Regions from separate parts of the Nocardia sp. NPDC050175 genome, predicted to be linked through region 2. Evidence: riboswitches for the same ligand, from Rfam matches in the RefSeq annotation. Region 2 holds a riboswitch; each other region holds the start of a gene.
What was found. A riboswitch is a leader RNA that binds a small molecule or an ion and turns the genes downstream of it on or off. The one in region 2 is predicted to bind cobalamin.

Region 1: another riboswitch for cobalamin. It lies ahead of ACIBK2_RS07090 (CbtB-domain containing protein); the one in region 2 lies ahead of ACIBK2_RS03080 (CbtB domain-containing protein).
Region 3: another riboswitch for cobalamin. It lies ahead of metE (5-methyltetrahydropteroyltriglutamate--homocysteine S-methyltransferase); the one in region 2 lies ahead of ACIBK2_RS03080 (CbtB domain-containing protein).
Region 4: another riboswitch for cobalamin. It lies ahead of cobN (cobaltochelatase subunit CobN); the one in region 2 lies ahead of ACIBK2_RS03080 (CbtB domain-containing protein).

Annotation. Positions count from the first base shown of each region.
Region 1 covers NZ_JBITJI010000002.1:334,778-341,741, reverse strand. The annotation lists gene ACIBK2_RS07125 (hypothetical protein) at 1-560, shown strand, start outside; gene radA (DNA repair protein RadA) at 679-2,091, shown strand; gene ACIBK2_RS07115 (hypothetical protein) at 2,117-2,806, opposite strand; gene ACIBK2_RS07110 (carbonic anhydrase) at 2,929-3,552, opposite strand; gene ACIBK2_RS07105 (A/G-specific adenine glycosylase) at 3,643-4,539, shown strand; gene ACIBK2_RS07100 (alpha/beta fold hydrolase) at 4,619-5,377, opposite strand; gene mhuD (mycobilin-forming heme oxygenase MhuD) at 5,471-5,785, shown strand; cobalamin riboswitch at 5,863-6,018, shown strand; gene ACIBK2_RS07090 (CbtB-domain containing protein) at 6,047-6,241, shown strand; gene ACIBK2_RS07085 (CbtA family protein) at 6,232-6,964, shown strand, end outside.
Region 2 covers NZ_JBITJI010000001.1:676,192-683,155, reverse strand. The annotation lists gene ACIBK2_RS03100 (methylaspartate mutase) at 1-642, shown strand, start outside; gene ACIBK2_RS03095 (ATP-grasp domain-containing protein) at 639-1,904, shown strand; gene ACIBK2_RS03090 (cation:proton antiporter) at 1,932-3,272, shown strand; gene ACIBK2_RS03085 (SAM-dependent methyltransferase) at 3,367-4,233, shown strand; cobalamin riboswitch at 4,285-4,419, shown strand; gene ACIBK2_RS03080 (CbtB domain-containing protein) at 4,459-4,674, shown strand; gene ACIBK2_RS03075 (CbtA family protein) at 4,705-5,559, shown strand; gene ACIBK2_RS03070 (FAD-dependent oxidoreductase) at 5,625-6,746, opposite strand; gene ACIBK2_RS03065 (TetR/AcrR family transcriptional regulator) at 6,852-6,964, shown strand, end outside.
Region 3 covers NZ_JBITJI010000005.1:309,594-316,557, reverse strand. The annotation lists gene metE (5-methyltetrahydropteroyltriglutamate--homocysteine S-methyltransferase) at 1-1,590, opposite strand, end outside; cobalamin riboswitch at 1,742-1,949, opposite strand; gene ACIBK2_RS19245 (glycosyltransferase) at 2,207-3,079, shown strand; gene ACIBK2_RS19240 (pyruvate carboxylase) at 3,195-6,593, shown strand; gene rsmD (16S rRNA (guanine(966)-N(2))-methyltransferase RsmD) at 6,590-6,964, shown strand, end outside.
Region 4 covers NZ_JBITJI010000011.1:66,193-73,156, forward strand. The annotation lists gene ACIBK2_RS31970 (precorrin-8X methylmutase) at 1-205, opposite strand, end outside; gene ACIBK2_RS31975 (Lrp/AsnC family transcriptional regulator) at 305-742, opposite strand; gene ddaH (dimethylargininase) at 880-1,722, shown strand; gene ACIBK2_RS31985 (precorrin-3B synthase) at 1,848-3,056, opposite strand; gene ACIBK2_RS31990 (nuclear transport factor 2 family protein) at 3,249-3,689, shown strand; cobalamin riboswitch at 3,932-4,053, shown strand; gene cobN (cobaltochelatase subunit CobN) at 4,086-6,964, shown strand, end outside.

The DNA of each region.
Region 1 (6,964 bases), on a different contig from region 2:
ACGCCGACGTCGGCAAGATCGCGCTGCGCAACGTGCACATCGTCTTCCCCGCCCCGGGCACCGAGTACACCAACACCAAGGGCGGCAAGGCGGTCATCGCGCTGTCGATCATCAACAACAGCCCGTCGGTGCCCGACGAATTGACCAGTCTCACCACCGATCTCGGCACCGTGAAGATCACCCCGGCGACCGGCAAGTCGACGGTGGAACTGGCACCGCAGCAAACCGTGGTCGCGGCCACCAAGCCGGTCAAGACCGCGGCACCCGCGGGCGACACGCACGGCGCGGCGCCGACCAGTGCGGCCGCACCGACCTCGGCGAAGCCCGACGCGCACGCCGACGTTGCCGAGGCGACCACCGATCCCGAGGCGCGCCCGATCCTGATCGAGATCACCGGCCTGACCAAGGACATCACGCCGGGCCTCACCTACAACGTGGCGTTCAACTTCAAACAGAACGGCACCGTGCAGGTCCAGGTGCCGGTCGACGCGGGCACCGCCGAGCGGCACGAGTCGGACAAGTCCGGTGCGGCCGAGGCCGAGCACACCGGCGGTCACTGAACACACCCACGGACAGCGGGCGTATAGCCCCCTTACGGAGACGGCCGCCACACCCGACGGGTGCGGCGGCCGTTCTTTTATCCGACATGTTGTCGGAGGCGGTACGTAAGGTGCGCGTGTGGCAAAGACCAGGTCGATCTTCCGGTGCTCCGCCTGCACGCACGAGGTCGCCAAGTGGGTGGGTAAGTGCCCCGACTGCGGCGCGTGGGGCACCGTCGACGAGGTAGCCGTCGCGGCGACCGGTGCGGGCGCCCCGGCCAGGCGCGCGATGCTGCCGAGCACCGCCGCCGCGCCGATCTCCAGCATCGACTCCCAGATCACCAGGGCGAAGCCGACCGGGGTCAGCGAGCTCGACCGGGTGCTCGGCGGCGGCGTTGTCCCCGGCTCGGTGGTGCTGCTGTCCGGCGAGCCCGGCGTCGGCAAGTCGACGCTGCTGCTCGAGGTCGCGCACCGCTGGGCCCGGCAGCACGATGCCAAGTCGCTCTACGTCACCGCGGAGGAGTCGGCGGGTCAGGTGCGGCTGCGCGCCGACCGGACCGGCGCGGTGCACGAAAGGGTGTATCTGGCTGCGGAATCCGATCTTTCGATCGTGCTCGGGCACGTCGAGCAGGTGCAGCCGACGCTGCTGGTGGTCGACTCGGTGCAGACCATGCTCGCGCCCGAGGTGGACGGCGTGATCGGCGGCGTCACCCAGGTGCGCGCGGTGACCTCCGCGCTGACCTCGCTGGCCAAAGCGAGCGGCATCGCGGTGCTGCTGGTCGGGCACGTCACCAAGGACGGCAATGTCGCGGGCCCGCGCACGCTGGAACACCTCGTCGATGTGGTGCTGCAGTTCGAGGGCGACAAGAACTCGTCCCTGCGCATGGTGCGCGGCATCAAGAACCGCTTCGGCAGCGCCGACGAGGTCGGCTGTTTCGAGCTGCACGAGGACGGCATCGCCTGCGTGGACGACCCGTCCGGCCTGTTCCTGCACCACCGCACCGATTCGGTGCCCGGCACCGCCGTCACGGTGGCGATGGACGGCAAGCGACCGCTCGTCGCCGAGGTGCAGGGCCTGACGGTGGAGACCGAGATCCCGAATCCGCGCCGCGCGGTCAGCGGCCTGGACTACAACCGGGTCGCGATGGTGCTTGCCGTGCTGCAGAGCCGCGGCAAGGTGTTCCTCGGCAAGTCCGACGTGTATGCCGCGACGGTGGGCGGCATGCGGCTGCTGGAGCCGGCCGCCGACCTGGCCATCACGCTCGCCATCGCCAGCGCCAATTCCGAGGTGGCGATTCCGGCGGGCTGGGTGATCCTCGGCGAGGTCGGCCTGGCCGGCGAGGTGCGCAAGGTGACCGGACTCGAACGCAGGCTGGCCGAGGCCGAGCGGCTCGGCTTCACCACCGCGCTGGTGCCGCCCGGTTACGCCCCGCTCAAGCGCGGCGGCATGAAGATCCACGAGGTGGCCGACGTGCGCTCGGCCATCCGCATCACCGGCACCCGCAAGCGGCGCGCACCGAAGGAGGAGAAGGAAGTGGCACCCGATTTCTAACGGGCCCAACCGAATCCGGGGTGGCTCAGGCGGGCGTCAGATTGAACGGTTCCGGCGAGCTGTGCAGCGAGCCGAACTGCGCGATGACCTGGTACGCCCCGGCGGGCACCGGCACCCGCTCGCCGACGCACCCCTGCTGCGAGGTGGTGCCGGACCAGCGCACCGTGAACAGCGCCTGCTCACCGGGTTTCAGGTTCCGCTGGTTCGACTCGTCGACGGGCGAACAATCCGAACTCGTCCAGAATCGGCGCTGCCCGTCCAGCGACAGCACCGACGCCTGGATCTGCGCCAGGTTCATGTCCCGCTGGCATTGCGCGCTGGAGATGTTGGTGATGACGATCCGGAAGTTCGGCTGCTCGCCGACCCGATAGGTCGGCTGGTCCACGCTGATCTTGATCGCCAGCGACTGATCGGGGCACTGCCCCGGTCCCGCGGCCGGTTCATTCGACGCGGACGGGGAAACGCTCGACGTCGCCGGTGCGCCGGATTCGCTTGGGCCAGCGGCCTTTGTCGTCGTGACATCGGCGGGCTTACTCGGCGTCGCGGACGACGAACCGGCCGCGACGGGCTTGGTGTCACCGGGCGAGTCGCCGCCGCGGGACACCGTCAGCACGAGCCAGATGACCAGCGCCAGCGCGACGACCAGTGCGCCGATCGCCAATGCGCGACGACGCCAATAGATCTCCGGTGGCAGCGGTCCATTCGGTTCCAGCACGCCTCAACGGTAAGGGCACGACCGGGCACGATGACTCATGCGCACGGCGTGTCGATCCGGAATACGCGATCGTGGCGACGGAATTCCGGCCTGCACGCTGGGCAAACGGCGACGACCCCGGCTCAGGCGAGCTCGCCGATGTTGCCGACGACACGCTGCAACTTCACCTGGCCGTCGGCGAGCTTGTATGTGACACAGGCGATCGCGCATTCGCCGGTCGCCACGCGCTGCGAGATGATCATCGACCGCTGCATGAGCAACCTGCTCGTCTCGACCACGTGCCTGGCCTCCATCTCGTCGACGGTGGACAGGCCCTCCCGACGGCCGATAAGAATGGACGGCGTGACCCGCTCGACCACGCTGCGGATGAATCCGCCGGGTACCTCGCCGCCGTCCAGCGCGTCGATGGTGGCCTTCACCGCGCCGCAGCTGTCGTGCCCGAGCACCACGATCAGCGGAACGTTGAGCACCTGCACGCCGTACTCGATCGAACCGAGCACCGAGCTGTCCACGACGTGGCCCGCGGTGCGTACCACGAACATGTCGCCGAGGCCCTGGTCGAAGATCAACTCGGCGGCGACCCTGGAGTCACCGCAGCCGAAGAGGATCGCGGACGGATGCTGGCCGCTGACGAGCTTGGCTCGGTCGGAGGCGCCCTGGCTAGGATGCTGCAGCGCACCGGAGACGAAACGGTCGTTGCCTTCGCGCAAAGACTTCCAGGCACTGACCGGATTTGAATCAGGCATACCGACCATTGTGCACAAGGCTTGGGTTACCAGCGAGTTAGTTTGGTTACGGGTCGGCAAATACCGGCTGGCGGCAGTAGGACAGGAACCGTGAGGAAAGCACCGAACACCATCGATGCCGACGTGTTGCTCGACTGGTACGAGGAGACCGCGCGCGACCTACCGTGGCGCCGCCGCGAGGTCACCGCGTGGCAGATCCTGATGAGCGAGATCATGCTGCAGCAGACGCCGGTGGTCCGGGTCGAGCCGATCTGGCGGGAGTGGGTTACGCGCTGGCCGGTGCCCTCGGCGATGGCGGCCTCCTCGCAGGCCGAGGTGCTGCGCGCGTGGGGCAAGCTCGGTTATCCGCGCCGGGCGCTGCGGCTGCACGAATGCGCGCGGGTGCTCGCCGCGGAGCATGGTGACGAGGTGCCGACCGACGTGGACGTGCTGCTCGGCCTGCCCGGCATCGGCGCGTACACGGCGCGGGCGGTCGCGTGTTTCGCCTACGGGCAACGAGTTCCGGTGGTGGACACCAACGTTCGCCGAGTTGTCGCCCGCGCGGTGCACGGGCGCGCGGAGGCGGGTAATCCGTCGTCGCGTGATCTGCCGGAGACGGAAGCGCTACTGCCGCAACAGATCGATCGTGCGGCGGTGTTCTCGGCCGCGTTGATGGAGCTGGGTGCGACAGTGTGCACAGCGCGCACACCGGACTGTTCGCGCTGTCCCCTGCCGAGTTGCGCGTGGGTCGCCGCAGGCCGTCCCGTTTCCGAAATCGTCCGTCGCACACAGAAATACGAGGGCACCGACCGCCAAGCGCGCGGCAGGCTGCTCGATGTGCTTCGTGGCGCGACGGGTCCGGTGGAGCGGGTGAGTCTCGACCTCGCCTGGCCCCGCGACCCAGGCCAGCGCGCCCGCGCCCTCGACTCGCTACTGGTCGACGGCCTGATCGAGCAAACCGTCGACGGTCTCTTCGCACTCGCCGGTGAAGGTGGCAACGCGCGCTGACCAGCCCACCGCAGCGGCCGAATGCCTCAGCGCCGCACGATATTTGATTTCCCGCACCGGCAATTCTCGGTGCGGGAAATCAGGAGGGGTGCGGCTCAGCCAGCACGCGGCGGAGGAACCGCTCGACGGCGTCCCGGTACTGCTCGGGCTGGTCGTCGTGCACGAGATGTGCTGCGCCGAGCACCAGTACATGCTCGGCGTCAGGATGTGCCTCGGCCATCTGCCGCATCTGGCCGGGCGGCGTGATCGTGTGCTCTCCCTCGAGTAGCAGCGCGGGCACGCGGGTGGCGTGCCACTGCGGCCAGAAGTCGCGACTGCCCCACTCCTCGGAGATATCGCGGAACGTCGCGACCGACCCGTGCAGCCGGTATCCGTCCGGGCCGTGCTCGAACGAGTTGAGGAAATACCGTCCGGCGACCGGCCCGAAGAACCTCAGCACCGCATTCGCATCCGGAAACGGTTGCGGCCACGCCTCGATCATCGCCGCCCAATTCGCCGCTGTCCGGCCGGTGAAATCCGGGGCGATGTCCTCGACCACCAGCGCGCGCACCCGATCGGGGTGCGTCGCGGCGAACACCCAGCCGTGCAGCGCGCCCATCGAATGCCCGATCACCACCATCGGCTCGGTGATGCCCGAGGTCGCGGCGGCCAGATCGGCGACGAAGGCCTCGGTGGTCAGCTCGGCCGGCGCGGGCCTGCCGTGCCCGGCGGCGTCGAAGGTGTAGACGTGGCCGTAGTCGCGCAGCCAGTCCAGCTGATCGTGCCAGGTCCTGGCACTGCCCATCAATCCGTGCAGCAGCAGGATCGGCACACCCGCGCCACCTTCGTCGTGCAACACCCCGCTGATTCTGCCCGGCGCGCCCCGGCCGTGCGCGATCCCCCCGATTTGGCCCATACCGGACGGACGCTCGCTGGTCGTATTGTCGAGCCCATGGCTGTTGTGAAGATCAACGCGATCGAGGTTCCCGAGGGCGCAGGCCCCGAGTTGGAGAAGCGGTTCGCGCACCGCGCGCACGCGGTCGAGGGCTCGCCGGGTTTCCTCGGCTTCCAACTACTCCGGCCGGTCGCCGGTGATAAGCGGTACTTCGTTGTCACCCAGTGGGATTCGGAAGAAGCCTTCGCGGCGTGGCGGGACGGACCCGCGCGCGAGGCGCATGCGGGCGAGCGGCAGAAGCCGGTCTCCACGGGCGCGTCGCTGCTGGAATTCGAGGTCGTCATCGACGTGGCCGCGAAGCCTGCCGACTGACCTGTCGAGCATGCCGGGCGGGCTGACCTGCCCGGCGACTCGCCCGACGGCAGGGCGCGTCCCTGCTGTTCGTGTTGACGGCAGGCGCCTCCAGGTGTCACAGTTCGGATGACAAAACGCGAGGGTGATGCGGTAATCCGGTGAAATTCCGGAGCGGTCGCGCCACTGTGTTCCATGCACCGAGTCCCTGGGTGCCGGATAGCCAGACACCGGCTCCTTCGCAACCCATTCGACGGGACGCGCATCCCTAGGAGGACTCGCATGGCAATCGCGCATTCGCCGAGCCGGGCAACCGATTCACTGGCCACTGTGCTCGTCACAGTTGGTGTCGTTCTTCTCGCACTGCTCACGCTGTACCTGGTCGGCTTCGATCAGGGCGTCATCTCGCGCAGCGGGATGTACCTGCATGAGTTGATGCACGACGGACGTCACCTGCTGGGGCTTCCGTGCCATTGATCGGATCCCTCAAGACCCTGCTGTTGCGCGGCCTGCTGGCCGGTCTCATCGCGGGCCTGCTGGCCGCCTCGGTCGGCTACTTCATCGGTGAACCGAAGGTCGATGCCGCCATCGCCATCGAGGAGGCCGGAAGCGCGGCCGCCGCGGATCATCCGCACGGCACGGAAGCGGAAGCGACCAACGGGCATTCGCACGGCGACGAGGAAGAACCGCTGGTCAGCCGCACCGGCCAGAAGGCGGGACAGTTCCTCGCGCTCGGCCTGGCCGGTCTAGCGCTCGGCGCCATCTTCGCCTCCGTCGCCCACTTCGCCCGCCGCTACACCACGCTGTCCGGGCCGAAACTCGCGCTCGGTATCGGGCTCGGCGGCTGGGCCGCGATCGTGGCCGTGCCGTTCTTCAAGTACCCGGCGAACCCACCTGCGGTCGGCGACCCGGAGACGATCAATCAGCGCACCCTGCTCTGGGTGGCCGCCGTGCTGCTCGGCCTGGTGGCCGTCGGCGCGAGCGTGTACGTCTACAAGTTGCTGCGCGGTCAGCTGAGCACGTTGCGACTGATCGGCGGGCTGGCCGCGTTCGTCCTCGTCACGGCGGCGGGGTACATCCTGCTGCCGGGCATCAACGAAGTGAAGGCGGACTTCCCGGCCGCGCTGCTGTGGCAGTTCCGGGCGTCCTCGCTGGCCGAGACCGCGACGCTGTGGGCCAGCCTGGCCCTCGGCTTCGCCG
Region 2 (6,964 bases):
AGTTACGCGCAAGGGACACTGGCCGAACAGGATCGGGGCGCGTTGCGGGCGTTGCGGACCCTGGCCGCCGAGTATCTGGGCGATGTGACCTGGCATGTCGTGTTCTACACGTACATGGGCCTTTTCCCGAGGACACCCGACGGCGCGACTCGACTGATCCGCGACAGTGCCCGGCTGGCCATGGCGACCGGGTGTGAACGGATGATCGTGAAGACGGTGTCGGAGGCGTGGCAGATTCCGTCTGTCGCGGAAAACATTGCGGCGCTGCGTATTGCGTCAGTAGAGGCGGACGGGCCACTGGATCCGGCGTCGCCGGCCGAGGCGCAGTACTTCGGTGAGGTGCTCGATGAGGCGCGGACCCTCATCGATACGGTGCTCAACCTCGACGCGGACGTCGGGGTGGCGCTACTGCAGGCCTTCACCGAAGGGCTGCTCGACGTCCCGTTCTGTCTGCACACCGACAACTTCGGGGCCACCACCTCCGTTATCGATGAGCAGGGCGCGCTGCGTTGGGGGAAATTGGGCCGACTTCCGTTGCCCGCCGGTGCCGGTCGCGAGGATCTTGCGCGGCTCGGCTCCGACGCGCTCTACGGGATGCTCGACCACGTGGCGAATAGTTATGACAGCAGGCTGATTCCATGACCGAACCAATGAGAGATGCCATGCCCGAGGATGATTCGTCCATTGTCGTACTGGTGGATGCGTTTTCCACGGGAGCGCTGCTCGCGCAGCAGGCGCGGCACCAGCACCGGCTGATCCATGTCCAGTCTCGTTCCCATCTGCCCGCGACCTTCTCCGCGAGCCTGCCCGCCGAGTTGTTCGCCGAGGACCTTTCCTACGCGGACCAGGCCGACGACGTCCTGCGCAGGCTTGGCGAACTGGGACCGGTCGCGGTCATCGCGGGCAGCGAATACGGCGTCGAGGTGGCCGACGAGATCGCCGCGAAACTTGGCCTGCGCGGTAATGATCCGGCGCTCTCGCACGTGCGGCGGGACAAGTTCTACATGCTGGAAGCGGTGGCCGGTGCCGGGCTGCGGACCGCACGGCAGCGGCGCGGCAGCGATGCGGCGCGGCTGTTGGAATGGCGGCGGGCTGAGGGGCTCGGGCGGGTGGTGGTCAAGCCGCTCGACAGTGCGGGATCCGATGACGTGTTCATCAGCGACTCCGAGGCGGAGGTTCAGGCCGCGGTCCAGGCGATCATCGGTAAGACGAACCTGATGCTGCGAACCAATGCGGCGGTGCTGGCGCAGGAGTACCTGGTCGGGGACGAGTTCATCGTCAATTCGGTCAGCCGGGACGGCAAGCACTGGTTCACCGACGCGTGGATCAGCCACAAGGTGACCGTGCGGGACAACCGTCGGATCTATGACTGCGAAGACCTGCTGTCGCAGGACGATCCGCGCTTCACCGACATCATCGACTACGTTTCGGGTGTGCTCGACGCGCTCGGCATCGCGAACGGGCCCGCGCACACCGAATTGATCTATACCGCAGCGGGTCCCGTGCTGCTGGAGACCGGGGCACGGCTCTCGGGGCTGGCCGATCCACGAGCGCTCGATCGCGGCACGGGCGTGAATCAGGTCGACCTGACGATGGACTGCTACCTCGGTGAGGGACGCGCGCTGGCGGCGCAGCCGTCGGTGTATTCGCGGCGGGAGCAGGCGCGCTGCGTGAATCTCATTGCCCACCGGGAGGTTCCGCTGCCTGCCCAGGCGTTGCGGGCGGAGCTCGAACGGCTGCCCGCTATCGAGAGTGTTCGGTTCCGGATCGCCGATCAGGCGATGACCAGGCCGACGGTCGATCTCAATTCGTCGCCGGGCGTGGTGTTTCTCGTGCATCAGGACGCCGCCGAGATCGAACGGTCGTACCGGACGCTGCGGCGGCTGGAGCACGAGCTCTTGTAGGCGCCGCCGGACAGACAGAGAGCATCGATGACGAATACGCAGCTGGGTCAAATCCTTCTCGCCATCCTGTTACTCCTGCTGGGGGCCAACCTGCTCGGTCAGCTGTTCCGCCGACTGCGTCAGCCCAAGGTCGTCGGCGAGATCCTGGCCGGAATTCTGGTCGGCCCAACGGTTCTCGGGAAGATCGCGCCCGGCTTCGCGGCTGAGATGTTCGGCGGCGACAAGGGTGATCCCAGCGCGGTGGTGCTCGGGTTCCTGTACAACCTCGGCCTGTTGATGCTGATGTTCGTGTCGGGCTGCGCCGCAAAGCACCTGTTGGGCAGGCAGAATCGCACGGCCACCGCGTGGATTCTGGGGATCGGCACGCCGCTGCCGTTCCTCATCGCCCTCTTTGCCGCGCCGCTGCTGCCGCTCGAGGATCTCACCGGTACCGCGGGGAGTGAGCAGGCCGTCGTGCTCGTCTTCGCGGCCGCCACGGCGGTGACCTCGATCCCGGTCATCACCAAGATCTTCTACGACCTCGGCATCCTGCACACCCGATTCGCCAGCCTGCAGCTGGGATCCGCTGTGCTGGAGGATATTGCGCTGTGGGGAGTGCTCTCCGTCGCCACCGCGATCGCGGGCGCCGCCCTCGGCGCGACCGGCGACGAGCTGACCGCGACCATCGGCGGGCACATCGCGGTCAACGCCGCCTACGTGATCGTCGCGCTCACCGTCATGCCTGCCGTGCTGCGCAAGCTGTCGCGGGCCGAATGGAATGTGGTGGCGCGCAATTCGCCTGTCGCGTGGATGCTCATCGTCTTCCTGGGTTATGTCTCACTGGCCGCCGCCCTTGACGTGACGCTGGCATTCGCCGCGTTGCTGGCCGGCTTCGGCGTGATGGGCGGCATGAAAGGCACTGAGCAGGAACGGTTCCGGGACCCGATGCAGTCCATCAGCGATGTCTCAGGGCACTTCTTCGTTCCGCTGTACTTCGCCATCGTCGGCTACCGGCTCGACCTTTCCAAGACGTTCGACCCACTCATGCTCGTGGGGTTCCTGGTCGGCACGTCGCTGGTGGTGTTCCTGTCCGTGGGGCTCGGCGCCAAGCTGGCCGGGATGAGCCGCCTCGACATCGTCAATCTCGCCATCACCCAGAATGCCCGCGGCGGGCCGGGCATCGTGATGGCCTCGGTGGCCTTCGACGCGGGCATCATCAACGCCATTTTCTACACAACCCTGGTACTCACCGCCGTGCTCACCTCCCAGGCCTGCGGCTGCTGGCTCGACTACGTCCTGCGCAAAGGATTGCCGCTGCTGTCCGGCGCCGACCTACGCCGCCGGGGCATCGAGCCAGCGCCCGAGGAACTGTCGCCGCAGCGGGGGTAACTCGACGCATTTTGGTCGCGCGCACGGCTGATGAGTCTCACGTGGTCGGAGGTGTGGGTTCGGGTGGAGTGGTTAACTCGTTAGGGAGACTTCGGTGTCGAGTGCGGAGGGTGTCATGGCGGAGGCGAACGGGATGACCGATCTGAAGCAGGGGCAGCCGCACAGCGCCCGTATTTATGACTATTTCTTGGGCGGCAAGGACAACTATGCGGCCGACCGGTTGGCTGCCGACAAGATCGAGCAGGCCATTCCCAATGTTCGACTGGTCGCGCGGGAGAATCGCGAGTTCATGCGTCGCGCGGTCGGCTACCTCGGCGAACAGGGCATCCGCCAGTTCGTCGATATCGGCACCGGCATCCCCACCGAACCCAATCTGCATCAGGTGGCCCAGGAGACGGCTTGCGATGCGCGGGTGGTGTATGTCGACAACGATCCGCTCGTGCTCGCCCATGCCCGCGCGCTGCTCATCGGGACGCCGGAGGGGCGAACTCGGTACATCGAGGCCGATGTCACCGAACCGGCGAAAATCCTTGGGGCGCCGCAACTTCGCGAGACCATCGACTTCGCCGAGCCGGTCGCGCTGAGTCTGATCGCGTTGTGCCACTTCGTGCCCGGCGAGCAGATGTACGAGATCATCGATACGTTGCTGGAACCGCTTGCGCCAGGCTCGTTTCTGGTGATGACGCACCTCACCGCCGACCTCGATCCCGAGGCGGTCCAGGGCACGGTGCGCGCCTACGAGGCGAGCGGTATCAGGATGGAAGCACGCACGTATGACGGGGTAGCCCGCTTCTTTTCGGGTTTGCAACTGATCGAACCGGGCATCGTGCCGATCGGCCGGTGGTACCCGGACGGCACCGCGCCGGATTCGACCGCCGTTGTCCCGCTGCCTGTCACGGATTTCGGCGCCGCGCCGAAACCGCCCGCTGCCGGATATGCCGCGGTCGGGCGTAAGCAATAAGGCGTTTCGGAACACGCTCGGGTAACGGCACTCGGCGATCCTTGACCGGTCGTTTCGGCCGCTTCTAGAGTTGACGTCTGCTGGGTATGAGGAATCTGGTGTAAATCCAGAGCGGTCGCGCCGCTGTGAACATGCTGTGAATAGCGGTGTGTGAGTCAGAAACTCGGCTCGGCAGGAGTTTTTATTCTGGACGTAGGGACGCGTAATCCCTGGAAGGAGTCCCTCATGGCCACTTATGTTCCGCATGCCGGTGTGACGGTTCGTCCGCTCAGTGCCTCGGTGTCGAGCACGCTCTGGTTGGTCGGCACGGTGCTCGGGGCACTGCTGATCTACTACTTCATCGGTATCGATCAGGGGGCGGTGTCGATTTTCGGCAGCGATACCCACGTCCACGAATTCGTGCACGACGCACGGCATTTCCTCGGCTTCCCGTGCCATTGAGTCGGCTCGGCCGGAGCGAGTGGTAGCGGTATGGAGAAGCAGATAATCGGTCGCGGCCTGCTGGCGGGCGCGATCGGTGGGTTGTTGGCGTTCGTGTTCGCGCGGATCTTCGCGGAGCCGGTGATCCAGCGGGCGATCGACTACGAAAGCGGTAGGGACGAGGCGCAGGAGGCGTTGGACAAGGCCGCTGGCCACCCGATGGGGGACATGGGCGCGGAGGTGTTCACTCGGTCGGTGCAATCCAATGTCGGGATCGGCCTAGGGATGATCCTGTTCGGTGTCGCCATGGGTGGACTGTTCGCGGTGGTCTTCGCGCTCAGCGTCGGCCGGGTCGGCAAGGTTTCGGCGCGTAACCTGGCGCTGCTGCTGGCCGGGGCGTTCTTCGCGGCGGTGTATCTGGTGCCGTTCCTGAAGTATCCGGCGAATCCGCCCTCGATCGGACACTCGGACACGATCAAGGACCGGACGGCGTTGTATCTGACGATGGTGGTGTTGTCGTCGCTGTTCCTGATCGGGGCGGTGCTGTTGGGTCGGAGACTGGCGGCACGCCTTGGTAATTGGACTGCTAGCCTGGTCGCGGCAGTTGCCTTCGTGGTGGCGATCGGTATCGTGATGCTGCTTTTGCCACAGCTGGGGCATCTTTCGGCGAATACCGCCGAGTTCGGCAGGCAAGCAACGGAAACGCCGCAGCCGCTGCGGGATTCGTCGGGTGCGATCGTCTATCCGGGATTCCCGGCCGATGATCTCTATCTGTTCCGGCTGTATTCGATTGGTGCGCAGGCGATCCTGTGGCTGGCCATCGGGCTGGTCTTCGCGACGTTGAGCGGGAAACTGTTCGAGCCGACGCGTAGATCAGCTGCTGCGGAAGCAGGTATCGCCAAATAGGAAGCGCCACAACGGCGTTGTGATTCTCGCCGGATCGGTGTTGATGCGCCGATCCGGCGGGTTTACTAGTGCCCGGTGAACATGGTGACCAGGCTGTGTGGTGCGTTGTCGCCGGACATGATCTCGTGCAGTTCGGCGCCGTCGAGGGCGATTTCGGCGCTGCGGGGGAACATGGCGAGCTCGTATTCGGTGATCGCGGCCTCGATGTCGTCGGGGTGGGCGGCGAGGGCTTTGCCGAGTTCGGCGCCGTCGAGCATCGCCAGGTTGGCGCCTTCGCCGTTCGGGGGCGCGAGGTGGGCGGCGTCGCCGACCAGGGTTACGCCGGGCACTCGGTCCCATTGGTGGTCGATCGGCAGGGTGTAGTGGGGGCGGAAGACCGGTGCGGTGTCGGCTTCGGTAATCAGTGCGGTGAGTTCTGGTGCCCAGCCGTCGAATTCGTGGACGATGCGCGCCCTGGTTGCGGCGGCATCGGTGAAATCGATTGCGGCGAACCAGTCCAGCGATCTGGTCAGCGACACATAGGTGTGCAGGGTGTCGCCACTTTCGCGGTGCGCCTGGATCCCCTTGCCCGGTGCGGGCGCGATCAGTGACCCTCCGCCGACTGCTTTCGCGGCGGCGGGGTGGCGGGTGTCGGCGTCATACAGGTAGGTCTCGATGTAGGAGATGCCGGTGTATTCGGGTGTGGCAGTGGACAATAGGGGCCGGACCTTTGACCACGCGCCGTCGGCGCCGACCAGCAGGCTCGTCGTGATGGTGCTGCCGTCGGTGAAGGTGACCTCGTGGCGGCCTTCGCCGAGTGCACGGGTACCGCTGACCTTGTGCCCCCATTGGATGGTGCTGGCGGGGAGCGAGTCGATCAGCATCTGTCGCATCTCGCCGCGCTGCACCTCGGGGCGGCCGCCGGTGCCGTCGTCGGGTTGGTCGAACAGGATGGATCCGTCGCGGTCGAGGACCCGTATCGCCTGACGGCCTTCCAAGATGAGGGTGCGGAACTCGTCCGACAGCCCGGCCGCTTCGATGGCGAGCTGTCCGTTGTAGTCGTGGATGTCGAGCATGCCGCCCTGCGCACGGGCCGTTGGTGAGGGCTCTGCCTCGTAGACCGTGACCGGGATGCCGTTGACCTGCAGGACGCTGGCGAGGGTGAGTCCGCCGAGTCCGGCGCCGATGATCGTGACTGGAGTGGGCATGGTGGGCTCCTTCGGGATCGAGGCCGGTGCGGTCCGGCGGCTATGGAATGCCGTTCCAATCTAACACAGGTTGGAACGGCGCTCCAGGCGTGCCAAGATGGCGGTATGGCATCGCGGGCGGGCAAGGAGAAGCGGCGGACGGACGCGCTGTCCCGGGAGCGGATCGTCGAGGCGGCCGTCGAGCTGCTCGACACGACCGGCGAGGGTGGGCTGACATT
Region 3 (6,964 bases), on a different contig from region 2:
GACATCGCCGAACAGGATCGGCGGCCGCACGCAGCGGGAACCGTAGGACTGCACCCAGCCCAGCTCGGTGGCGGCGAAGCCGTCGAGCTGCTCGGCGAAGTACTGCACCATGTCGTTGCGCTCCGGCTCGCCGTGCACCAGCACGTCGAGGCCCAACTTCTCCTGCAGCGCAATGACATCGGCGACCTCGGCGCGCATCCGGCGGATGTATTCCGCCTCGTCGATCTCGCCCTTGTTGAACGCGGACCTGGCCAACCGGATCGCCGAGGTCTGCGGGTACGAGCCGATCGTGGTGGTCGGCAGCGGCGGCAGTTGCAGCTGCTCCTGCTGCAGCACGCGACGCTCTTCGGCGGGTGCGCGCCGGATCGCGTCCGGGCCGAGCTCGGCCAGCCTGGCCCGCACCTGCGGGTCGTGCAGCCGGGTGTCGGCCTGCCGCGCCGCCAATGCCGCACGGGTGTCGGCCAATTCGGTGCTGATCGCCTCGGTGCCCTCGGTCAGCGCCGTCGCCAGCAGCCGAACCTCGGCCACCTTCTCGGTGCCGAACGCCAGCCACGACCGCAGCCGCTCGTCCAGCTTGGTCTCCGCGGCCAGCGTGTATGGCACGTGCAGCAGCGAGCAGGAGGTCGAAACCGCCACCGAGGCAGCCGAACCCAGCAGGGTGCCCAGCGTGGCGAGCACGGCGTCGAGATCCGCGCGCCAGACGTTGCGTCCGTCGACCACACCGGCCACCAGCAGCTTGCTCGCCAGTGCCGGGATACCGGCCACGTCGGAAACGCTGGTGCCGGCGGTGAAGTCGAGCGCGACGCCCTCGATGTCGGTGCCTGCCAGCGCGTTCAGCGCCGCGTCGGCGTGCCCGAAGTAGGTCGCCACCAGGATCGCGGGTCGCTCGGCCGAAGCGGTCAGCTCGGTGTAAGTGCTTCGCACCAGCTCGATTTCGGCCTCGGTGAGGTCGGTGACCAGCGCGGGCTCATCGATCTGCACCCAGCCGACGCCCGCCTCGGCCAGCAGCCGGAGCAGTTCGGAGTACAGCGGGACGAGTTCGGCGAGCCGGTCCAGGGCCGCACCACCGGTGGCCTTGGCCAGCTTCAGGAAGGTGATCGGACCGACCACCACCGGACGGGCGGGCGCGCCGAGCGCGAGCGCCTCGCGCACCTCGTCGAGCAGCTTGTCCGGGTTCAGCGAAAACGCGGTGTCCTGGTCGATTTCCGGCACCAGGTAGTGGTAGTTGGTGTCGAACCACTTGGTCATCTCCAGCGGTTCGACGGTTTCGTTGCCGCGCGCGGCGGCGAAGTAGCGGTCCAGCGGATCGGCGATCCCGGCCACCCGCGGCGGCAGCGCGCCGAGCAGGACGGCGGTGTCGAGTACCTGGTCGTAGTACGAGAAGGTGCCCACCGGGATCGAATCCAGGCCTGCCGCCTGTAGTTCGGCGAGTTGGGCGTGGCGCAGGTCGCGTGCGACGGTGTGCAGCTGATCGGCGTCGATCTTGCCTGCCCAGTAGGCCTCGGTGGCCCGCTTGAGCTCACGCCGCGGTCCGACCCTAGGTAGCCCGAGAACCGTTGCGGTGAACGGTGTCTGATTTACAACAGTCACGTTGTCTCTCCAGTGCTGGTGTCGTAGGCCCTCGCCATGCGGGCTGCGCGGCTACCGGGTGACACGTCAGGAGATTTCGACAACAGAGCCCGACACATCAAGTACTGGTAGACCGCGCGCCCAGATCCACGAGGCGGTGGCCGTCGGATACGGCGTATCCGACACGGCTGGCAGGTCTTCGGACTCACAGGCACCGGCCTGGTCGGCCGACCTACTGGCCGTCGCTTCCCGGGTGTTGTGCGCCCAGTGCTTGTGACGGCGTTCGTTCCTGCTTACCGCTGCGGGACAGTCCCGGATTCCCACCGGGTTCCCTCTCGCCCGTCCGCCCTTTCGAGGCGGCCGAACTCGGCTCCGCAACGCGACGACGGGGCTCCATCTCGTACGCGCGCGGTGAACCAGCTGCACCCACCAGCATAGGGCGCTTGGCGAGAGCGCGGTGCGGCCGGGCGGTGCGGCGGTCGCTCTCGATCGTCAGGCCCGCGTTGTCTGGTCATCTGTCCAAGTCTGTGAGGAACCCCACGGAAATCGGGTGTAGCCCAGCTTTCCGGAATATGTCTAAAGTTGTCACCCTCTGGGGAGAACTTCGGCGCGGGGGTCGATACCAGGAGTGCTTGTGGTGACTGAACGATCGGTATCGATCGTCATTCCAACATATGTAGCGACGGCCGAGGGTCGTGATCTGCTCGATATACAGCTGGACGCCTTGGCGCGTCAAGACTATCCGGGGGAATTCGACGTTGTCATAGCCGACAACGGCTCACCGGTCGACGTGCGCGTCCATATCGAAAACCATCAGGTCCGGGATCGGCTGAAGCTCCAGTACGTAGACGCGTCAGGCCGGTCGGGTGCCGCATTTGCCCGAAATGTCGGAGCCGGTAGTGCCACGGGCGAGGTGTTACTGTTCTGTGATCATGACGACCGCGCGTACCCGAGCTGGATCAGCCGCATGGTCGAGTTCCTGGATGAGGGCTACGACCTGACTTGTTCTGCGATCGAGGGCGATTCGCTCAACGCGGACCACCCGCGCCTGGTCGCCAACATCCCGGCACCGGACCAATTCCAGCCGCTCGGCGTTTATGCTCCTGTGATCATCGGCACGAGCATGGCGTGCCGCGCGGAGGTCTATCGGAAGCTCGGCGGACAGGACGTCAGCTATGCCGCCAACGAGGATCTCGAATTCGGCTGGCGGGCCCACCGGGAGGGATACCGACTCGGCTATCTGGCCGAGGCGCTGGTCGCCTATCGGTACCGACGCGGTTTCCGGCCCGGCTATCGACAGGGCCGTAGCAGAGGCCTCGGCCTTGCGCGACTGAACGGCGAATTCCCGAAGAATGGTTTACCCGAGATTCATCTGCCCGAAGTTTTGTTACGGATGATCCGCTTGCCCTTTACTCGCGGATTAGTCGCCGAAGAACGCGGATTGATGATCGGCCTCGCGGTCGGTCAGTTCCGCGGTGGGTTCCGGCATCACACGATGCACTGGATCTGACGATGTGACGTCGCGGTGCCCGGATCTTCGCAACGGTGCTAGCCCGGGTTGTGAAGATGCTTGCGAAGCCCCCTTCCGTGTCTGTCTGGGGGCGGAGTCCGGGTACCTTAGGCGGATGTTCACGAAAGTTCTGGTTGCCAACCGCGGCGAGATCGCCATCAGGGCCTTCCGCGCGGCCTATGAGCTCGGCGTGGGGACGGTAGCCGTCTTCCCGTACGAGGACCGCAATTCGGTCCATCGGATGAAGGCGGCCGAGTCCTACCAGATCGGTGAACAGGGACACCCGGTCCGGGCGTATCTGTCGATCGACGCGATCGTCGACGCGGCCAAGTCGGCCGGCGCCGACGCCGTCTACCCCGGCTACGGCTTCCTGTCCGAGAACCCGGACCTGGCCGCGGCCTGCGCCCGCGAGGGCATCACCTTCATCGGTCCGTCCGCCGAGGTGCTCGAGCTCGCGGGCAACAAGGCACGGGCGATTGCCGCAGCCAAGGCCGCGGGTCTGCCGGTGCTGCGCTCCAGCGCGCCGTCTTCGGACGTGGACGAACTACTCGCCGCGTCGCAGGAACTGGACTACCCGATCTTCGTCAAGGCGGTGGCAGGCGGCGGCGGGCGCGGCATGCGCCGGGTCGCCGATGCCGAGCACCTGCGCGAGTCCATCGAGGCCGCGTCCCGCGAGGCCGAGTCGGCCTTCGGCGATCCGACCGTGTTCCTCGAGCAGGCCGTGGTGAACCCGCGCCACATCGAGGTGCAGATCCTGGCCGACCAGCACGGCAACGTGATGCACCTGTTCGAGCGCGACTGCTCGGTGCAGCGCAGGCATCAGAAGGTGATCGAGCTCGCGCCCGCGCCGAACCTGGATCCCGAACTGCGCGACCGCATCTGCGCCGACGCGGTGGCCTTCGCCAAGGAGATCGGCTACAGCTGCGCGGGCACCGTCGAGTTCCTGCTCGACGAGCGCGGCAAGCACGTCTTCATCGAGATGAACCCGCGCATCCAGGTCGAGCACACGGTGACCGAGGAGATCACCGATGTGGACCTGGTCCAGTCGCAGATGCGGATCGCGGCGGGGGAGACCCTCGAACAGCTCGGGCTCAGTCAGGAGACGGTCAGCATCCGCGGTGCCGCGATGCAGTGCCGGATCACCACCGAGGACCCGAACAACGGCTTCCGCCCCGACACCGGCCGGATCACCGCCTACCGCACGCCGGGCGGCGCGGGCATCCGGCTCGACGGCGGCGCCAACCTCGGCGCGGAGATCGGCGCCTACTTCGACTCGATGCTGGTGAAGCTCACCTGCCGCGGCCGCGACTTCGGCGCGGCGGTGTCGCGGGCGCAGCGTGCGCTCGCCGAGTTCCGAATTCGCGGCGTTACCACCAACATTCCGTTCCTGCTCGCGGTGCTGGACGACCCGGACTTCAGGGCGGGGCGGGTCACCACGTCCTTCATCGATGAGCGTCCGGAGCTGCTCAACCAGCGTGGGTCGGCGGACCGCGGTACCAAGATCCTCACGTATCTGGCCGATGTCACGGTGAACAAGCCGCACGGCGAGCGGCCGACGACGGTCTATCCGCACGACAAGCTGCCCGCGATCGATCTGTCGGTGCCGCCGCCGGACGGCTCTCGGCAGCGGCTGTTGCAGCTCGGCCCCGAGGGATTCGCTAAAGCGTTGCGCGCGCAGAAGGCGGTCGGGGTCACCGACACCACCTTCCGGGACGCGCACCAGTCCCTGCTGGCCACGCGCGTGCGCACCAACGGCCTGCTCGGTGTCGCCGGGCACGTGGCCCGGCTGACTCCCGAACTGCTGTCGATCGAGGCGTGGGGCGGCGCGACTTACGATGTGGCGCTGCGCTTCCTGTACGAGGACCCGTGGGAACGGTTGGCGGCCTTGCGCGCGGCCGTGCCGAACATCTGTCTGCAGATGCTGCTGCGTGGCCGAAACACCGTGGGCTACACGCCGTATCCGGAGCAGGTGACGCGGGCGTTCGTGTCCGAGGCCACCGCGACCGGTATCGACATCTTCCGGATCTTCGACGCGCTCAACAACGTTGATCAGATGCGTCCGGCGATCGATGCGGTGCGGGAAACCGGCACCGCCATCGCTGAAGTCGCGATGAGCTACACCGGGGACCTGTCCAACCCCGACGAAACCCTCTACACCCTTGATTACTACCTCAAACTCGCCGAGCAGATGGTCGACGCAGGCGCGCACATCCTGGCGATCAAGGACATGGCCGGACTGCTCCGCGCCCCCGCCGCCGCCACCCTGGTGACCGCGCTGCGCAGCAACTTCGACCTGCCGGTCCATGTGCACACCCACGACACCCCCGGCGGGCAGTTGGCGACCTATCTGGCCGCCTGGCAGGCCGGTGCCGACGCCGTCGACGGCGCGAGCGCCGCGATGGCCGGAACCACCAGCCAGCCTGCGCTTTCCGCGATCGTCGCCGCCGCGGCGCACAGCGAGCACGACACCGGGCTGAACCTGCAGAACATCTGCGATCTCGAGCCGTACTGGGAAGCACTGCGAAAGGTGTACAAGCCCTTCGAGTCCGGGCTCCCCGCCCCGACCGGACGCGTCTACACCCACGAGATCCCCGGCGGTCAACTCTCGAACCTGCGCCAGCAGGCCATCGCGCTCGGCCTGGGCGACCGGTTCGAGGAGGTCGAAGCGAAATACGCTGCCGCGGACCGGCTCCTGGGCCGCCTGATCAAGGTGACGCCGTCCTCCAAGGTTGTTGGTGACCTCGCCCTCGCCCTGGTCGGCACCGGCGTCGACATCGAAGACTTCGCCGCCGACCCGGGCCGCTACGACATCCCCGACTCGGTAATCGGTTTCCTGCGTGGCGAACTCGGCACCCCGGCCGGTGGCTGGCCCGAGCCGTTCCGCAGCCGCGCCTTGGCCGGACGTGGCGAGGCCAAGCCGGAGACCCCGCTCACCGCAGCCGACGAGGCGGGTCTGGCTGGCACCTCCGCCGAACGCCGCGGCACGCTGAACCGACTGCTGTTCCCCGCGCCCACCGCCGAATTCAACGCGCACCGCGAGAAGTACGGCGACACCATGGGTCTGTCGGCGAACCAGTTCTTCTACGGCCTGCGCCACGGCGAGGAACACCGCGTCCAACTCGAACCGGGCGTCGTCCTGCTCATCGGCCTCGAAGCCATCTCCGAGCCCGACGAGCGCGGCATGCGCACGGTCATGTGCATCCTCAACGGCCAGCTGCGCCCGGTCGCCGTCCGCGACCGCTCCATCGCCAGCGACATACCGGCTGCGGAGAAGGCGGACAAGGGCAATGCCGGTCATATCGCCGCACCGTTCGCCGGTGTCGTGACCTTGGCTGTCTCCGAGGGTGATTCGATCGCGGCGGGTGACACCGTCGGCACCATCGAGGCGATGAAGATGGAGGCCGCGATCACCGCGCCGCGGGCGGGCACCGTCGGCCGGGTCGCGATCGGCCAGGTACAGCAGGTCGAGGGCGGCGACCTGCTGATCGAACTCGCCGTGCGCGAGTCCGAATGACCCGGATCGTCGCCGGAACGGCGGGCGGGCGGAAGCTGCGGGTGCCGCCCGCCGGGACCCGCCCGACCTCCGACCGGGTGCGCGAGGCCGTGTTCAGCGCGCTCGACGCGCGGATCGACTTCGACGGCATCCGGGTGCTCGACCTGTATGCCGGCTCGGGCGCGCTCGGCTTGGAGGCGTTGTCCCGCGGCGCCGCCCACGCACTGCTGGTCGAAGCCGATCGCAAGGCAGCCGAGGTTGTCCGCGGCAACATCGCCGATGTCGGGCTGCCCGGCGCGGAGCTGCGTCTCGCGACCGTGGCGAGCGTGCTGGCACTGGGCGGCGCAGGCGAATTCGACCTGGTCCTGTCCGACCCGCCCTACGCGGTCGAG
Region 4 (6,964 bases), on a different contig from region 2:
CCGCCCGCGCCGAAGCCACCACCCCTGGCGAAAACGCCACATCCCCGGCCAAATCCACCTGACCGCACCCGTGGATCATCCGCACCACCACCTGCGCCACGTCCGGCGGGAACCCGCCGAGCTCCGCCTCGGCGCGGATCATCGCGAACGAGCGCCGATAGATCTCGGCCCCGTCGGTGAGGTAGCTGGCACGCACGTCGGACATGCGGTCCACCCTAAGAGGTGTTCTCGCGGCCAGGTCGGCGCGGGTAGCTGGTGTAACCGGTTCGACGCCGACAGCTGGATCGCCCGCCGAGTCGGTGGGTCAGGTGCGGGGGCGTTCGAGGATGCGGGACATCACGATGGAACTGCGGGTGCGGCCGACGCGGGCGTTCTCGCGGATTCGTTCGACGGTCACCTCGATTTCGGCCATGTCGGTGGCCATCACGTGGATCAGCGCGTCGGCCTCGCCCGCGATCGTCCACACGCCGACGACCTGCGGGATCGGTTCGAGGGTGCGGCGCAGTTCGGCGGGGGAAATGTTGTCGCGGTAGTACACCTCGACGTACGCCTCGGTCTTCCAGCCCATCGCCGCCGGATTCACCATCGCGGTGAAACCGGTGATCTGTTTGCTCGCGACCATCTTGTCGACGCGCCGTTTCACCGCGGGCGCGGTGAGGCCGACCGCGCTGCCGATTTCCTGGAACGAGGCCCGTGCCTGTCTGAGGAGGTGCTCCAAAATCCGCCGGTCGATGTCGTCCACGTCACACTCGCTTCCTCGTTGCACAACGATTCGGTGTTTCAGGGGCGAAATGCGCAACGATTCGTTGTTCCTGGCGCAATAGTAGGCGAATTACGGTCGTGTGAGCCGCAAAATCGCGCCGACCTACGGGAGACACGTTGACGTCTGTAGCCACCCTCCGCGCCGAGTCCACCGCTCGTAAGTCGTCGCCGCGACGGTTCGTCATGTGCCGTCCGGACTACTTCGAGGTCACCTACTGCATCAATCCGTGGATGGATCCCGATGCGCCGGTCGACCGCGCCCTCGCCCTGCTGCAGTGGGAAACCCTGCGCGCCACCTACGAGGAGTACGGGCACAAGGTCGACGTGGTGCCCGGCGTGCCGGGCCTGCCCGACATGGTGTTCGCCGCCAACGGTGGACTCATCGTGGGCGACCGCGCGATGTCGGCCAGGTTCACCCACGTCCAGCGGGCCGCCGAGGGCCCGGCCTACCACAACTGGTTCGCCCAGCACGGCCTCGCCGGACTGGTCGAGGCCACCGAGATCAACGAGGGCGAGGGCGACTTCCTCCTGGTCGGCGAGCGGATGCTGGCAGGCATGGGCTTCCGCAGCTCGCTCGCCGCGCATCAGGAAGTGGCCCAGCACTTTTCGCGCGAGGTAGTGTCGCTGGAGCTGGTCGACCCGCGCTTCTACCACCTCGACACCGTCCTGCTGCCCCTCGACGACACCACCATCGCCTACTTCCCGCCCGCCTTCAGCGCGGCGAGCCAGGCGGTGCTCACCGAGCTGTTCCCGAACGCCATCGTCGCCACCGACGCGGACGCCGAGGTCCTCGGCTTGAACGGTGTCTCCGACGGCTTGAACGTCTTCCTCAGCAACAAGGCCACGGCCCTGACCGAAGCCCTGCGCGCCCGCGGCTACAACCCGATCGGCATCGACATGTCGGAACTCCTCAAGGCCGGCGGCAGCGTCAAGTGCTGCACCCTGGAAGTCCACGAGTAGCCAACCCCATCACCGCAAAATCCGCACCCACTCTCGGGATCTGCACTCAGAATTCGGCCCTATTGCGAGTGCAAATCCCGAGAGGGAGTGCGGATTTCGGTGATTGGCGGCGAGAGCGGTGACGGTCAGGTCGTCGGCGGCGAGGATTGGCGGTAGCCGGTGTCGGTGGCGATGACGTCGGTGACTGTGCCGCGGGGGCGGCCGCAGCGGCGGTCGCAGCCGGACCAGTGTTGGCGGCCGGCGACGGTCACCTCGGCTGCGGCGAGGATCGGGATGTCCTGGTGCGTAGGCTGATTCGGCTCTGCCGGAAGCACGCGCCCTGATTCGACGGCTGCCGTCACGTCGGCGCGGACATCGGTGAGTGACTTCGCGCAACCAGGTCGCCCCGCGCAGGCGCTGACCTGCAGCCAGGGGGAGTTGGCGTCGAAGATCAGGTCCATCGGGGCCAGCACGCGGACGACCTGCTCGGCGGTCCATTCGTCCATATCGGTGATGACCAGGCTGCGCCACGGGGTGATGAATACCGGACGCTCGATGGCGGCGATGAATTCGGCCGTGCGCGCGGGCAGGGAGCCGAGACGAACTCCGGCACCGAGGCTGACCAATCCGTTGTCCTGATCCAGCCAGCCGATCGGAATATCCTGGGCCGCACCGATTTCCACTCGATCAGTACCGCGAGTGAGGGCAAGCATCTCGGCCACCTGCTCGGCACCGTCCTCGATATCGTGCAGGCGCCACTGGCCCGCGTCATCGCCGCGCAGGTCGAGAAACCCCTGCGCCGCGGCGAGCATCACATCCACCGCGTCGGCGGCCGAGATCCGAATGCCGGTGTCCCGTCCCGCGAGCAGCAGCGCGAATTCGTCTGTGCCCGTGGCATGTACGCCGATATCGGCACTCAGTCCACTGACGTCCCCACGCCCGTCATCGAGCGTGAACAGCACCCGCCCGGGCAACTCGGCCAGGCGCGGCGCGGCCAGCAGCCCGGCATCGAGGACCGGAACAAGCGCATGCACATCCGCCGAACCACCGATCCGACCGGACAGCGGCGAAGCGACGATATTGCGAACCCGCTCGTGCGTGTGACTCGGCAACAACCCGGCCGCCTCGAGCCGACCGGTCAGCGCACCCGCGTCCCGCACCTGCCGCAACTGCACATTCCCCCGCGACGTCAGCTCGATATTCCCGTCCCCGAGCTCCCGCGCCGCCTCCGCCAACACCTGCAACTGCCCCGGCGTCACCCGCCCGCCGGGCACCCGTATCCGCGCCAACGGCCCATCGGCAGCTTCATGCAACCGCAGCACACCGGGACAGGAATCCGGAACACGTCGACTCATAGTCCACCCAGCGTACGTACCCCCGCCGACCGTCGACCGCCGACCACCGACAGCGACTTGACGTACGAAGGGTGTTCTTGACGCATGTTGCAGCGTGCGTCAAGAACACCCTTCGTACGTCAAGTCGGCAAGGGGGCGATGGTGGTGATTAATGGCGAGCGGTGAACGTTGGGGATCGCTAATGTGAGACATATGTCTGAAATCTCTACCCTGGCAGATCGACTCGCGATCATCGACGTGGTCACCCGGATGTTCGTCTACACCGACCAGCGTCGTTGGAGCGACCTGGTCGACGCCGTATTCACGCCGAAGGTCGATTTCGACGGCGGATTCGGCGGCCCGGTCGGTGAGCGGGACGCGGCCGACATCGTCGAGGACTGGCGGGTCGGGCTCGCTGACCTGGACGAGCTGCATCACCAGTCCGGAAACCATCTGATCGAGCTGGCGGATGACACGGCCAACGTCCACGCGGACGCCATCGCGGTACACGTGAAGAATTCCGCCACCAACGGTAAGACCCGCACCTTCGTCGGCAGCTACGCCATCGGCGCCGAGCGGACTCCGAACGGCTGGCGCGTCAACAAGTTCCACTACCAGCTCAAAGTCATCGATGGAAACGCCGATCTGACCTGACCCGCCCGATCAGCGATAGATGACGCCGGCCCTGAAGGAACGGCGGCACCTTCGCCTGTCTGTCGCGGCGCGAACGCCAGACCAGGGTTGCTGAGCGCCGTGGATGAAAGCGACCTTGGCGAATTCGGCCTGAGGCTGGGCGGGAGGCCCTACCCAGTAGGGCGACCTGCAGGGCAGCAGCGCGCGACCGGACCACGGCCGGCTTCAGGTCGACGAAGGCCCGCGCGGTGACCGCCTGAGCGGAACGCAACCGCACAGCAGGTAGCATCTGCATGCTCGACGGGCGACGAGGAAACCGGTGGAAATCCGGTGCGGTCGCGCCACTGTGAAAAGCCAGACCCTCTCCGGCGAGCAGCAACCCCCGATGGGCGCGTAACCCGAGGAAGGCCGTCACCTGTGATTCTGCTGCTGTCCACGTCCGACACCGATCTGCTGAGCGCCCGCGCGAGTGGCGCCGCGTACCGGTGGGGCAACCCCGCACGGCTGCTGGTGGACGACCTGCCCGCGCTGCTCGACGGCGCCGATCTGGTGATCGTGCGCATCCTCGGCGGCAAGCGCGCCTGGGAGGACGGCCTCGACGCCATCCGGGCCAGCGGCGTGCCGATGGTGGCGCTCGGCGGCGAGATCGCGCCGGACGCGGAGCTGATGGAGTGCTCGACCGTGCCCGGCGGTGTCGCCGCCGACGCACATAATTACTTGGCCGCTGGCGGGTCGGACAACCTGCTGCAGCTGCACAACTTCCTCTCCGACACGGTCCTGCTGACCGGCCACGGCTTCGAGCCGCCGGTGCAGCTGCCGAGCTGGGGTGTGCTGGAACGGGTTTCGGCCGAGCCGGCCGCCGATCAGCCCACCGTCGCGGTGATCTATTACCGCGCACAGCATCTCGCCGGGAACACCGGCTACATCGACGCCCTCTGCCGTGCGATCGAAGACGCGGGTGCGCGCGCCCTGCCGCTGTACTGCGCCTCGCTGCGCACCGCCGAGCCGGAACTGCTTGCGACACTGCGCCAGGCCGACACCCTCGTGGTGACGGTGCTCGCCGCGGGTGGCACCAAGCCCGCCACCGCCTCGGCGGGCGGCGAGGACGAGGCCTGGGATGTCGGCGCGCTCGCCGACCTGGATGTGCCCATCCTGCAAGGCTTGTGCCTGACCAGCGGCCGCGAACAGTGGGCCGCCAACGACGACGGCATGTCGCCGCTCGACGTCGCCACCCAGGTCGCCGTCCCCGAGTTCGACGGCCGGATCATCACGGTCCCGTTCTCCTTCAAGGAGTTCGACGCCGACGGCCTGTCCACCTACGTCCCCGACGCCGAGCGCGCGGCCAGGGTCGCGGGCATCGCGGTGCGCTACGCCCGGCTGCGGCACATCCCGGCCGATCGCAAGCGCGTCGTCCTGATGCTGTCCGCCTACCCGACCAAGCACGCCCGCATCGGCAACGCCGTCGGCCTCGACACCCCCGCGAGCGCCATCCGCTTGCTCACCGAAATGCGCACCGCCGGTTACCACCTCGGCGAACCGGGTGAGATCCCCGGCCTCGACGAGCAGGACGGCGACGCCCTCATCCACGCGCTCATCGCGGCGGGCGGCCAGGATCCGGACTGGCTGACCGCGGAACAGTTGGAGGGCAACCCGATTCGGATCGGCGCGGCCGCCTACACGGCCTGGTTCGACACGTTGCCCGAGGACCTGCGCGAGGCCGTCATCGAGGCGTGGGGCCCGCCGCCCGGCGAGCTCTACGTCGACCGTTCCGCCGACCCGAACGGCGAGATCGTCATCGCCGCATTGCGTTTCGGCAATGTGGTGCTGATGGTGCAGCCGCCCCGCGGTTTCGGTGAGAACCCGGTCGCCATCTACCACGACCCCGACCTGCCGCCGAGCCATCACTACCTCGCGGCCTACCAATGGGTCAGGTCCGCTGACGGTTTCGCCGCCGACGCGATGGTGCACCTCGGCAAGCACGGCAACCTGGAATGGCTGCCCGGCAAGACCCTCGGCATGTCCGCCTCCTGCGGCACCGACGCCGCCCTCGGCGACCTGCCGCTGATCTACCCGTTCCTGGTGAACGACCCGGGCGAGGGCACCCAGGCCAAGCGCCGCGCGCACGCGACCCTGGTCGACCACCTGATCCCGCCGATGGCCCGCGCCGAAAGCTACGGCGACATCTCGCGTTTGGAGCAGCTGCTCGACGAGCACACCAACATCTCCACCCTCGACCCGGCCAAACTGCCCGCCATCCGCCAGCAGATCTGGACGCTGATGCGCGCCGCCAAGATGGACCACGACCTCGGCCTCGCCGAACGCCCGGACGAGGAAGTCTTCGACGACATGCTGCTGCACGTCGACGGCTGGCTGTGCGAGATCAAGGACGTGCAGATCCGCGACGGCCTGCACATCCTGGGCCAGGCGCCCGCGGGGGAGAGCGAGGTCGACCTCGTGCTCGCCATGCTGCGCGCTCGCCAGCTGTGGGGCGGCGAACGGAACGTGCCCGGCCTGCGAGAAGCGTTGGGGCTGGACGAATCCGGCACCGAGGTCCGCGGCCGAGTCGACGTCGTGGAGAGCCAAGCCCGCGGACTCGTTGCCGCACTTCAATCGGCCGACTGGTCGGCGGACGCGGTCGACCGACTCGTCGACGAGTTCGCCGACTCGCTCCTCGCGTCAGCGGATAGCTCCCCGTCCGACGCCCTGACCGCCGATCCCCGACTCACCGCGGTCCGTGACGTACTCCGTTTCGCCGCAACCGAAGTCGTCCCCCGCCTCCGCCAAACCGGCATCGAGATCGACCGCGTCCTGCACGCCCTCAACGGCGGCTTCATCCCGGCGGGCCCCAGCGGCTCACCCCTGCGTGGCCTGATCAACGTCCTGCCGACCGGCCGCAATTTCTACTCCGTCGACCCGAAGGCCGTCCCGTCGCGGCTGGCCTGGGAAACCGGTCAGGCCATGGCGGATTCGCTGCTGGCGCGTTACCTCGCCGACCACGGCGAATACCCACGCTCGGTGGGCCTTTCGGTGTGGGGCACCTCGGCGATGCGCACCTCCGGCGACGATATCGCCGAAGTCCTTGCCCTGCTCGGTGTCCGGCCGGTCTGGGACGAGGCGAGCCGCCGCGTCACCACGCTAGAAGTGCTCTCGCTCGACGAATTGTCCCGTCCCCGTATCGATGTCACGGTGCGCATCAGCGGTTTCTTCCGCGATGCGTTCCCGCACGTGCTCGCCCTGCTCGACGACGCGGTGCGCATGGTCGCCGAACTCGACGAACCCGCCGAGTCGAATTACGT